DNA from 4 places in the Bacillus sp. SORGH_AS_0510 genome. Region 1 is predicted to be linked to each of the others. Evidence: predicted binding sites of a transcription regulator. Region 1 holds the regulator's gene; each other region holds the start of a gene.
What was found. Region 1 encodes Rex, which represses fermentation and respiration genes when NADH is low (regulators of the CRP and FNR family bind a similar motif). Its sites were predicted from a motif close to TTGTGAAATATTTCACAA; they were not measured.
Positions count from the first base shown of each region.

Region 2: a site for Rex is predicted at 1,118-1,135, ahead of QE429_RS16095 (DUF3147 family protein). Genes of this name have one in related genera too.
Region 3: a site for Rex is predicted at 1,222-1,239, ahead of QE429_RS12665 (DUF438 domain-containing protein). Genes of this name have one in related genera too.
Region 4: a site for Rex is predicted at 1,147-1,164, ahead of QE429_RS01750 (TIGR04190 family B12-binding domain/radical SAM domain protein). Genes of this name have one in related genera too.

Region 1 is NZ_JAUTAU010000001.1:4,819,269-4,822,449, forward strand. It holds gene QE429_RS24335 (polymer-forming cytoskeletal protein) at 1-526, opposite strand, end outside; gene QE429_RS24340 (YhbD family protein) at 539-1,162, opposite strand; gene QE429_RS24345 (redox-sensing transcriptional repressor Rex) at 1,517-2,170, opposite strand; gene moaC (cyclic pyranopterin monophosphate synthase MoaC) at 2,206-2,703, opposite strand; gene QE429_RS24355 (ABC-F family ATP-binding cassette domain-containing protein) at 2,871-3,181, shown strand, end outside.
Region 2 is NZ_JAUTAU010000001.1:3,129,898-3,133,078, reverse strand. It holds gene QE429_RS16100 (SDR family oxidoreductase) at 166-927, shown strand; gene QE429_RS16095 (DUF3147 family protein) at 1,197-1,556, shown strand; gene QE429_RS16090 (DUF3147 family protein) at 1,580-1,954, shown strand; gene QE429_RS16085 (acyl-CoA dehydrogenase family protein) at 2,150-3,181, shown strand, end outside.
Region 3 is NZ_JAUTAU010000001.1:2,456,415-2,459,595, forward strand. It holds gene QE429_RS12655 (hypothetical protein) at 1-204, opposite strand, end outside; gene QE429_RS12660 (HAD family hydrolase) at 355-1,146, shown strand; gene QE429_RS12665 (DUF438 domain-containing protein) at 1,351-2,577, shown strand; gene QE429_RS12670 (BsuPI-related putative proteinase inhibitor) at 2,729-3,181, shown strand, end outside.
Region 4 is NZ_JAUTAU010000001.1:330,396-333,576, forward strand. It holds gene QE429_RS01750 (TIGR04190 family B12-binding domain/radical SAM domain protein) at 1-1,130, opposite strand, end outside; gene ybaK (Cys-tRNA(Pro) deacylase) at 1,334-1,810, shown strand; gene QE429_RS01760 (PRK06851 family protein) at 2,206-3,181, shown strand, end outside.

The DNA.
Region 1 (3,181 bases):
TTATTAAACTCCCAAAAAGGGATCCTTTATATTTCACGGTGATCGTTTCTCCGCCAATCTCTTTTGCCTTACAAGGACCATGCAGCTGAATTTTAATGTCCTCCGCATTTAATAACCCACCAATAGAAAATTGAGAATCGGCTTTAAACATCTCAGCCTCGCAATCTCCTCCAACCGTTAAAACGCCATTAATTTTGACTTCATCAGCCTTTACTCTGCCACCCACCGACGCCTTACCGTAAACCTTTACGATTTTTCCAATAAGATGTTCCTCAATCTTTGCCGTTCCATCGATTGAGACGTTTTGGGACTCCATCGTCCCCTTTACCTTTGCTTTGCCGTTTATTTTGGTGTGCTCACTTTTCACATTTCCATCCACTGTCCCGAACCCATTACTTTCAAACTCTATGCATTCCACATCACTGTGTACCGTACCGAATCCATTCAATGTGACCTGGTGAAATGCTCCACCGTTCGAGGCTCCGAAACCATTGATGACTAAGTCTCCTCTATCCTTCGTATCCATGTATATTCTCCTTTATAGTAATTTAGCCTTGATCTCTTCCATGCAGGACATCAGGGAAAGCTGGACGACCACTTTTGTCCCCTGATCAAAATGAACCGCTTCCGCGTTGATTAACAACAGACACGTTGACACGCCAAGCTTGCGCGTAATGACTACTTCACAGCTTTTTTGTTTAATGATTGCAGCATGCTCCTTTAATACCTGTAGCAGCATTTTTCCCTCATCCAAATTAATTTCGCCGGATTGCAGCAGCTTCTCTAAGACGAATACCTCAAGCATCCTGTTAATCGAAAACGTTTGGCTGCCTTTTTCATTCTCTAAGTAAAAATTCATTACACTTATCGAAACAATGTTACGTTTCACTAACTCATCCTTATCTAACTGCAGGTCTGAAATATTCGGTGAAAACATGTCTGCAAGTTCATCAAGTGAAAGATTTTCCTTCATTGTTTGAATTTTATTAATGCGCTCCAGAATCTTTTCTTTTGGAAAAAATGTCTCCTGGCCGGTAAAGGTTGATTTCCGGATGAACCACTCCTCCGGAATAAGGTCTTTACGCTTCCACCTATACAACTGTCCATACGAAATTCCCGCCAATTCTAATAGGTCTTTTTTTGAGATTAACTCCTCACTCATGATAAAAACCCCTTTCTGATTAACAATGTAACATAACACTGTTACGTTTGTAAAGTTATAATTTACAATTTTATGTAAAAAAGGCTTTTTTTAATGGGGTACCATTCTTTGAATAACCGGAAAACCTCCGCTTATCTATTCCTAAATGAGCTCGATTTTGCAAATAACCGGAAAAACTCCGTTTATTCGTTACTCTTCTAAGGGAGCAATCCAAATTAGCCAGCTTCTTCGTAGTATAGCTTTGATACAAAATGAACATTATTTCCCTTTTCCTCCATAACAACAATGGTTACGTAAACAGAAAAAATAAAAGGCCTTCTACGAAGCAAGTTTCGTAAAAGGCCTTACCTAGTACTATTCATCTGTATCTTCTGTTGGATAGTGTTTTAAAAAGTAAACCAATGATTGCAGTTCCACGGCTAGGTCGATATGATGAACCCGGATGGATGCCGGCACATTTAACCTGGCTGGCGTAAAGTTTAAGATTCCTTTCACTTCCGCCTTCACAAGTCGGTCTGTAATTACTTGTGCAACCGGCGCTGGAACTGTTAAAATGGCTACTTGAATATCGCTGTTTTCCAACACCTTCTCTAGGTCATCCAAATGATAAACCGGAACTTCCCGAATTTTCGTCCCCATTTTTTCTGGATCGACATCAAAGGCAACCTCAATCTTCGTGTTGTTATTCTTCAAAAAGTTATAGTTTAAAAAGGCCGTCCCTAGATTACCTACTCCAATTAACGCAACCTTTGTTAATACATCTTGATCCAGCGTTTTCTGGAAAAAGGTTAACAAATAGTTTACATTATAGCCATACCCCTTCTTACCTAAAGCCCCGAAATAGGAAAAGTCACGGCGAATTGTTGCCGAGTCCACCTTTACCGCTTCACTTAGTTCTGCGGATGAAACTCGTTGTTTACCGGAAGTATGCAGGTTCTTTAAAAATCGATAATAGAGGGGCAGCCGCTTGGCTGTCGCCTGTGGTATTTTCATTGTTTCGTTACTCATCTTCTCCCACATCCCATGAATGGTTTTCTTACATCTTATTTAACCTGACCATTTCTCCTAAAATCACCGTTTTTGCCGCCTGTTTTCTCCACTAAATAGGTTGGTCCAATGACCATCCCTTTATCAACTGCTTTACACATATCATAGACAGTTAGGGCACAAGCAGATGCAGCTGTTAGCGCTTCCATTTCCACACCTGTGCTCCCTTTTGTTTTCACTGCTGCCTCAATATGTAATTGAAAATTTCCTGTTTGCTCCTCTTCCCACGCAAAAGAAATATTAACTCCTGTTAGTGGAATAGGATGACACATCGGAATGAGATCCCATGTTTTTTTAGCCGCCATAACAGCCGCCACTTGGGCAACAGCTAAAACATCGCCTTTTTTCATCTCATGATTGGTGATCTTGTCAAAAATCTCTTTACTTACGGTTATGCTAGAATGAGCAATGGCAGTTCGCGCCGTTTCAGGTTTGTCACTGACATCCACCATTTTCGCTCTGCCTTCTTCATTAAAATGCGTAAATTCGGCCATAAAAAAATCCTCCTATCAAAAAATAATACACTATTTTCCCTTTTATGTGTGTGAAACTTTGAACGAATGAAGCAATTTTTTATCAGAAGAGGCACGGGAAGAGTCCGAGTTATTGCCGTCATTCCGCTAATACGGTACACTAGTCCTAAGTAATAGAGGTGAAAAATATGATTTTATTACAAGTCAATCAATTACAAAAATACTATGGTGCTGACCTTATTTTATCGAATATAAAGCTAGAATTACAAACAAGAGACCGCGTGGCTCTTGTCGGCCGTAACGGGGCTGGAAAATCGACACTTCTAAAGATTATTGCCGGACATTTGTCCCATGATGGCGGAGAAATTATCAAGCCAAAGGAAGTAACGATCGGTTATTTAGCCCAAAATACAGGATTAGAATCCAATTTATCCATTTGGGATGAAATGCTGACCGTTTTTGAACCACTTCGCCTCATGGAAAAATCTCTTCGCCAGCT
Region 2 (3,181 bases), 1.7 Mb from region 1:
GCACGAAGATCCTCGAAAATGCTATCGCATTTCCTTCGTGCGATGTAGATTCGTTGTGCGGTGTAGATTCGAGGAGGCTCGCCGAAACACCCACGAACCGAACGTGCCTGGAGCGGAAATCAACAGACAATTCCAACAAAGCCTATAACAAAGGACGAGTATAACATGAAAGTAACGGGAAATACGATTTTAATTACTGGTGGTGCTTCAGGGATCGGCTTAGCCTTCGCTGAGCGATTTTTAAAAAGAGGTAATGAAGTAATTGTTGTTGGCCGACGAGAAGAAAAGTTAATGGAAGCAAAGGGGAAATTTCCGCAATTACATGTTAAGACATGTGATGTATCAAATGAATCTGATCGAAAAATGCTTGTCGATTGGGTCATGACAGAGTTTCCTAATTTAAATGTTCTTGTTAATAATGCGGGAATTCAGCAAAGAGTGAACCTTTTAAATGCTAAGCAAAATTGGGAGTATTACCGTAATGAAATATCAATTAATGTGGATGGTCCGATACACCTAACGATGTTATTGATCCCATTTTTTATGAAACAGAATCAAGCCGCTATCGTTAATGTATCGTCGGGATTAGCTGTAATGCCGGGAGTCTGGGTTCCAGTGTACAGTGCAACAAAGGCTGCACTGCATTCCTTTACTATTTCGCTAAGACATCAGTTAGAGGATACAAATATAGAGGTAATTGAGGTTCTTCCTCCGGCTGTGAACACAGACTTAGGAGGGAGCGGTCTACATACCTTTGGGGCACCATTAACAGATTTTGCAGATACAATCTTTCAGAGCCTTGAACAGGGGGAAACTGAGATTGGCTATGGTGGAACCAAAGAGCGCCTGTATAAGTCCAGGGAAGAAATTAATCAAGGCACGAAAAGAGCCTGGGAGAGCTTTTTGAAAAACAATCCGGATTTTTGATGATAATGAAGGACCATTTAATCGAGATAACTGTCCATCAAGAGGTGGATGAAGGACAAAATGAGCTGGGTAAGGATAAAAAATGTCTTTCATCCACACTTTACCACCAAATGAAACCGCTTAAAAAACCTTAATAAAGTGTTCACATGTATTGTCATAAAATTGAGGTACAATGAATACGTAAGTTGGTTTGTGAAATGATTCACAAAACAAAAAACAAGAACTAACAATAAACAGCATGTTATCCAAAAAAAAGAGGCGAAAACAGAATGGCACATCTATCAATAAGCGCATTTCTCATTCGATTCCTTTTGGGTGGGTTAGCAGTGGTCGCTTGTACAGTGGTAGCAAAAAGATTAGGAGAGAAGGCAGGGGGGATCTTTGCTGCCTTTCCTGCAGTGTATCTGGCAGCATTACTAACAATCGGACTTGATTTTCATGGTGGGCAACTGGTCTCACATTCCATTATGCTATCAAAAGGCGCTATCTTCGGAATGGCAATAAATATCGTAGTGGCACTTTTAGCAGGCTATCTTCTTCCGAAAGTAGGCTGGAAGCGCGGGATCGTGCAATCCATGGCTTGCTGGTTCACGATATCTATCGTTGTTGTTATTATTACATCCCATTAATCGATCGAAAAAAGGTGACAAACATGAATAAACAGGACTTATTTATTCGATTTTTACTAGGCGGGACAGCGGTCTCACTTAGTTATTTAATAACCGTGGTATCTCCATGGAAAATTCTTGCTGGAATATTTGCAGCCTTTCCTGCTGTCATGCTAACAGCGGTAATTATGGTAGGGATTGCATCTGGTACAAAGAAAGCAACTAATATTGCCAGAGGTTCAGTTTACGGAATGATGGGCGGGATTATTTGTGTAATCACAGTCCTTGTTACCCTACAGGCAACTAGTAATTGGATTCTCAGCATTAGCCTAGGCTTACTTACATGGCTGACAAGCTCCGTTTCCATTTCAACATTAAGAGAACGTATGGCAATCAGAAAAACTGTACGACATATATAAACTTAAAAATCCTTTAGCATAGTTTAGTGCCGAAGGATTTTTTTAATAAGATTCAATCAGTTATAACTTGTATTTTCTGAAATTTCGGAATAAAATATAATTAACATACCGACTGGTAGGTATGTTTTTAGGAAACCTATCATATAATTTTTAAGAAGAAAAACTAGAATACAAGAATAGAATGGAGTGAAGGGAATGCATTTACGTTTAACAGACGAGCAGAAAATGGTGCAGAAAACAATTAGAAGATTTGTTGAAAAAGAACTCATTCCACTAGAAAATGATGTATTAAGAAATGAAAGAGAAGGAAAGCCTAGTCTCCCACCAGGGAAATTAAGAGAGCTCCAATTAAAGGCTAAGGAAGCTGGTTTCTGGGGAATTAACACTCCAGAAAAATATGGCGGTGCTGAATTAGGACAAATGATGATGGCCATCGTCTTGATGGAAGTGTCGAAGACCTTTGTTCCATTCCAATTTGGCGGCTCAGCAGATAATATTCTTTACTATGGAAATGAAGAACAAAAACAAAAGTATTTAATTCCAACCATCAATGGAGAGAAAAAATCCTGCTTTGCGATGACTGAACCTGGTGCAGGGTCTGATACTCAAAATATCAAAATGACAGCGGTCAAGGATGGAAATGAATGGGTATTGAATGGTGAAAAAACATTTATCACAGGTGGTAATGAAGCCGACTTCGTCATGGTTATTGCCATTACAGATAAAGAAAGGCATCAAGAAACACGTGGCCGAGAAGGTGTGACCTGCTTTATTGCTGACCGAGAAATGGGCTGGAAATCAGAGTATATACATACGATGGGAGAATGGGGTCCAGCCGGTCTAGTATTTGATAATGTCCGCATTCCAGAAGAAAACATTCTTGGTGAATTACACAAGGGTTACAATCTAGGACTTGAATGGATTGGTTTTGCAAGATGGATCGTGGGTGCAAGAGCAGTTGGATCAGCTGAACGTTTATTACAAATGGCGATCGATTACTCCAAAGAAAGAATTACATTTGGTAAACCAATTGCCGAGAGACAAGCTATTCAATGGCAAATTGCAGATTCGGCCGTTGAAATCGAAGCGGCAAGATGGCTAGTATTAAACGCAGCCTTTACCTTGGACCAAGGAGAGGATAATCGTCACCTCGCTTCCATGGCTAAACTTTATGGATCGAATATGGGGAATCGAGTGGTTGACCGTGTACTACAAATTCATGGCGGT
Region 3 (3,181 bases), 2.4 Mb from region 1:
CAGTGTAAAGTACCCTCTTGGACTTAATAGGTTAATATCACCAATAATATTTTTCCCACGTTCAGGATCAAATAAATGTACTAAGTTAGGGTTGCTTGGATGTGGTCTGAACATACACCCTTGTTCCACGCAAACTCTTACAATATTACGTACCTTCGGATGAGTGATACTCTCAATTTTCTTATTAACTTCAGTGCTGACCATATTGTATCCTCCTTTCCCATCTTAAAAAAATATGAGGGTAGAGGGTGTTTCATTCCTCTTTATGAATTTAGTTGTCAGAAACTTTAGTCTTCATGTGCGAGGGATTTAATGATAAACTATTAAAAAATCATAAATCGAAGCGAGGACAAAATGATAAAAGCCATTTTTTTTGATTTAGATGATACGCTACTTTGGGACCAAAAAAGTGTAAAAGAAGCCTTTGCAGCAACATGTAGATTAGCAGTGGAAAGGTATGCCATTTCTGCAGATCAACTTGAGGAAGCTGTTCGTGAAGCAGCTAGAAACTTATATTCTTCCTATGAAACGTTTCCGTTTACACAAATGATTGGGATTAATCCTTTTGAAGGGTTATGGGGGGATTTTTTAGATGATACGGAAGAGTTTAAGAAAATGAAAGAAATTGTACCCACCTATCGAAAAGATGCGTGGACATTAGGATTATCAGCAATGGGTATCGATGATTCTGAATTAGGGGTTGAGTTAGCTGAACGCTTTCCCCTGGAGCGGCGTAACCACCCATTTGTCTATGATGAAACGTTTAAAATTCTAGATGGATTAAAGGGAAACTTTCAACTTCTTCTATTAACAAACGGATCCCCTGATCTTCAAAATGCGAAACTAGCTATAACACCTGAGTTAATTCCTTATTTTGATCATATTGTTATTTCCGGTGATTTCGGTCGAGGAAAGCCGGATCCTTCAATTTTCGAGCATGCCTTATCACGTATGTCTTTGAAAAAGGACGAAGTTCTAATGGTTGGTGATAACCTTATGACCGATATACTTGGCGCGAACCGTGCAGGGATAAAAACAGTTTGGATTAACCGGCATGATAAACAAAGAAATGAAGTCATTCCTACATTTGAAATTAAACATTTGGAAGAACTATATCCTATTTTAGAAGAATTAAAAAGAAGCTAAAAAAATGTATTTAAAGAGGACACTGCCATAATATGTGAGCAGTGTCTTTCATTATCAGGAAAATCACGAGCTATGTTCTTAAAGTTTTCACATTTATAACTATAACAATGATGTTAATCACTTTCAGCTTCATATCTAAATGGTAAGTTATTAATGCGATGCCTTTAACAACAGTATTTAGCAACAGTGAAGGAGAGTCCTGAAATGAGTGAAATGATTAATAATCGTGAACAACTAATGTCTAAAAATACAGACCGTCTTACCATATTAAAAGGGATCTTCCAAGACCTTCATAACGGAAGAAATTTAGATGAAGTAAAAGCTCATTTTGATGGGTTGATAGGGAAAATTACATTGGATGAAATCACACAGCTCCAACATGAATGTTCAGAGGGAAGTATTCCAAAAGATAAGTTAATGCGTATCTATCAGGAACATAGTGCCCTATTTCAAGGTTCAATTGAAATAGAAAATAATTCGAAAAAGCCAGAGGATCTACCAGGGCATCCGGTTCATACGTTTAAACTGGAAAATAGAGAAATTGAAAAACTGCTTCAACAACAAGTTCAAGTCCATGTGGATGAGTTTGTAAGAGACGATTCATCTGTAAACATTTACCATCTACTACAGGATTTGAACCTCTTATTAGACATTGATAAGCACTATAGTCGTAAAGAGAACTTACTATTTCCTTATTTAGAAAAGTACGGTATCTTTGGACCGACTACAAATATGTGGAGAATTGATGACTTTATTCGCGATGCTATTAAAGAAGCAAAACAAAAATTAGCCAGCTATCAAGGTGAAAGGCAGGAGATCCTTGGGGTCCTGAATTTTGTTATCGAAGAAGTAACTGGAATGATTTATAAGGAAGAGAACCTCCTTTTTCCAATGGCTTTAAAAAATTTATCTGAAGATGAGTGGATAAAAATTGCTCATGAAAGTGATGAGATAGGCTTTTGTTTAACAGGCCCTGATGAAGAATGGAAACCAGAGAGAAAAGCCTTAGCCGAGAATGCTATAACCGAAGGCTATGTTAAGATGGAAACAGGAATTTTATCTTTAAAGCAATTAGAACTGCTTTTAAACCACTTACCAGTTGATATTACATTTATTGATCATGAAGATGTCGTCCGTTATTTTTCCCACGGAAAAGAAAGAATTTTCGCCCGTACAAAAGCTGTCATCGGACGTACAGTTCAGAATTGTCATCCGCCACGAAGTGTGCATGTGGTAGAAGAATTATTGGCAGATTTTAAAGCTGGGATAAAAGACAGTGAGGATTTCTGGATCAAGTTCCGAGATAAATACGTATATATACGTTATTTTGCTGTACGGGATGAGAAAGGAAGCTACATGGGTACACTAGAATTTACCCAGAATATTGATCCGATAAAAGCTATTGAAGGTGAAAAGAGAATCCTCTCCTAAAAAATGGAGAAAGTAAAAAAAGGTCTCATCGGATAATGATGGGACCTTTTGTCTGTAAAAACTCATTTGTTCGTAGAAGTGTAACTTTATTCCTGTTTTTTGCGACTATAGTGCTGAAAACAAAAAACATGATAAATAAGGGGATAAGAAAATGGCAAACAAAAAAATATATTTTGTCATAAGCACCGCTATAGTATTCGGACTTTTAACAGGCTGTGGAACAAGTACAAAGACGAATGGCATCAATGGTGGAACGAAAACGGAAAATCAAAAGAAAGAAAAAGTGACGGCAAAATTTATTCCTTCACTTGAAATAAAAGAGGATAACCATGACATGATGGTCAAATATACAGTTAAAAATATATCCGGCAAAAAACAGACACTAACTTTTTCTAGTGGGATAAAGGCTGACTTTATTGTATACGATCAGAATGGAAAAAAAGTTAAACAATATTCAGAGGAAGTTTCCGTAACACAAGCTACGGAAGAAATCACTTTAGATAATAAAAAAGAAATGGAACAAAAATTTACTATATCTGATCTTCTGAATGGTCAGTATAGATTGGAAGTTTTTCTAACTTCAAAAGAGGAAAAGGCACAGACA
Region 4 (3,181 bases), 4.5 Mb from region 1:
AAGAATAAATCGATTTTTTGACAGCCATTTTTAAGAGCATAGTTAAGAGTGTCGATGACCTTTTCGTTGGTACAGCTGAACTTTCCATTATACCTTCTTATTTGTTCATCATGCGTCTCCAGCGTGATTTCAATGCTATACTTTGGTACACTCTCATTGATTTGCTTGAAAAATTCCTCATCCGCATACTGAAACAATTCAAACACGATTTCATTTTTAAGCCTAAGTTTTTTAAGACGGTTAAAGAATTCATTTACATAGTCACTGCCGCCTTGTCTTAGGTCGTGAAGAATGAAAATGGGAGCGCGGCTAAACCTTGAGATAAACTGAATATCTTCAATTAGCTTTTTCGGCGACCGTAGCGCAAGGGCATTGCGGTTACAGTTTTGATCATACGCTTCCCGTGAGCCTCCGCAGATCAAGCAGTTTTGCGTGCAGCCTCTGGCCGTTAAAAGAGCGGTATTTGGGTATTGCAGCCAGCCGTTGTATGGTAGCGGGTCTAGGAAATTCCTATACTTGAACACAGAGCGGATCGTGTAGCGGTAGCCAGGAACGTCGATATCATCTAAATCCTTTGGTACATATGTGAGTGGATTGAAGCCGTACTTGCTTCCCTTTTTCCAGGTTAAGTTTGGAATGTCCGCAAAGTGGGTGTTGCCTGCCTCGACTTTGTTCATTAGGAGAAGCATAAGCTTTTCGGTCGAATCGCCGCGCATGACAAAGTCGATGAACGGGTATTCAATTAAATCTTTATGATAATAGGTGGCAGATAGTCCTCCAAAAATGATGGGTGTTTGGGGGTGAAGGGTCTTTACAATTTTGGCAAGCTCGATACTGCCATGTGCATGTGGGAGCCAATGAAGGTCGATTCCAAATGCTTTGGTTTGGATGTTTCTTAGTTTGGCTTCGACATCAAAATGTTCATTCATCAGCATTCGATTGGCGATGTTAATAATTTTTACCCTTAGTCCGTATCTTTCTAGGTAATCCGCAATACTTGTCAGCCCGACTGGGTACATTTCAAATACAGGCGATGACGGAACAACATCGCTGATGGGACCTGCTAGCAAAGGATTTTTTCTAAAATCGTAAACACTTGGTGCGTGCAAGAGAACTAAATCGTATTTCATGACTCCACCTCTTGAAATGTGAATATATTCACAAATTTAAATAAATTATGCTTCCATAATTTAAGTTTACTATAGTCATAGAAGGATAAAGTGACAAACGAGTGACAATATTTAGGTGATTTTGTGTATAAAGTATGGTTGTCATTCAGGGCATGGTCTATTAGACTAACTGTAATTGACAATATTTTTCAAGGAGAATGACGATGGCACAGATCAAAACGAATGCAATGCGTATCCTGGACGCAAAAAAAATCGAGTATGACATGCTGACATATGATAATAAAGATGGAAAGATTGACGGAGTTTCGGTCGCTGAGAAAATTGGCAAAGATCCAAAGATAGTCTATAAAACCCTTGTGGCACAAGGCCCTAGCAAAAACATTTATGTGTTTGTCATTCCTGTTGCCGAAGAGTTGGATTTGAAAAAGGCAGCAAGAGCCGCTGGAGAAAAAAGCATGGAGATGATCCCTGTGAAGGATATTCAAAAATGGACGGGCTATATCCGCGGTGGCTGCTCCCCTATCGGAATGAAAAAAGACTACAAGACCTTCTTGGACGAAACCTGCAAGGACCTTCCCGAGATGGTCGTCAGCGCAGGCAAGATCGGCGTACAAATCGTCCTCGCCCCCACCGTACTGCAAGAAGTAACAAAGGCGCTAGTGATTGATCTTATAAAATGAGAGGCTATGTTAAAGCATTATGTTGATTTGAAACACCTGTTGATTGGAGCGGAAGGCGAAGATCCTCGAAAATGCTATCGCATTTCCTTCGTGCGGTGCTGATTCGATGAAGCAAATTCAATGTCCTGTGGGAGTATGGTTCAGGGGAGACCCCGCAGACGCTTGCGCCGAGGAGGCTCGCCGAAACACCCACGAACCGCTCGTGCCTGGATCGGAAATCAACAGACAAGTTTAGCAAAGAGAAAATGAGAATCAGATGAATTTTTCTATAGGCACTCACCTATAACCCATATGTGCATATGATAGGGTGTAAATATCTCACCTAATAACTCGCCACTAAACAGAATGCAGGATGACGAGGCGCAGTTGAGTAGCATAAAAGGGAGTGTTGATGAGTGGCAGGAAAAGTTAGAAATTATTTTGCTGGCGGGAACACAGCCAGAGGCTTTCATAACCTATATGATTCCAATCTTCAAGGACTAGACCGGTTGTTTATTTTAAAAGGCGGACCTGGAACAGGTAAATCTTCATTGATGAAAAAAATTGGCCATGAGTGGGTAGAGCAAGGCTATGATGTGGAGTTTTTACACTGTTCCTCCGATAATAATTCCATTGATGGTGTGCTTATACCAGCACTAAGGGTTGGGATTGTCGATGGAACGGCACCACATGTCATTGAGCCGAAAGCACCTGGAGCAGTTGAGGAATATATTAATCTCGGCGAAGCTTGGAATGCCCGTAAGCTTAGTGTGCAAAAAAATGTGATCCAAAAGCTGACGACTCAAATAAGCCAATCATTTCAGAAGGCGTATGCCACCTTTAAGGAAGCATTAGACATTCATGATGATTGGGAAAAAATCTATATTAATAGCATGAATTTTAAAAAGGCCGATCAATTAACGAATAAATTGATTGATACCTTCTTTGGAAAAATGAAATTGAATAAGACGCCAGATGTTCGTCATCGTTTCTTAGGTGCGGCCACACCGAAAGGCGCCGTTGATTTCGTTCCGAACTTAACAGAGGAGATTCCGAAACGCTACTTTATTAAAGGGCGCCCTGGGTCCGGAAAATCAACGATGTTGAAAAAACTTGCCGCCGCAGCACAGGAACGCGGGGTCGATGTGGAGATTTATCATTGCGGCTTTGATCCAAACAGCCTCGATATGTGTATTTTTAGAGAACTCGGCATCGCCATTTTTGATAGTACGGCACCACATGAGTACTTCCCAAGCCGCGATGGCGACGAAATTCTCGATATGTATGAACTTCTTATTGAGCCAGGAACGGATGAAATTTTTGCGGATTTTATCAGCAAAATCTCCGCTAAATACAAAAATAAAATGAATGAAGCAACTAGCTATCTTGCTA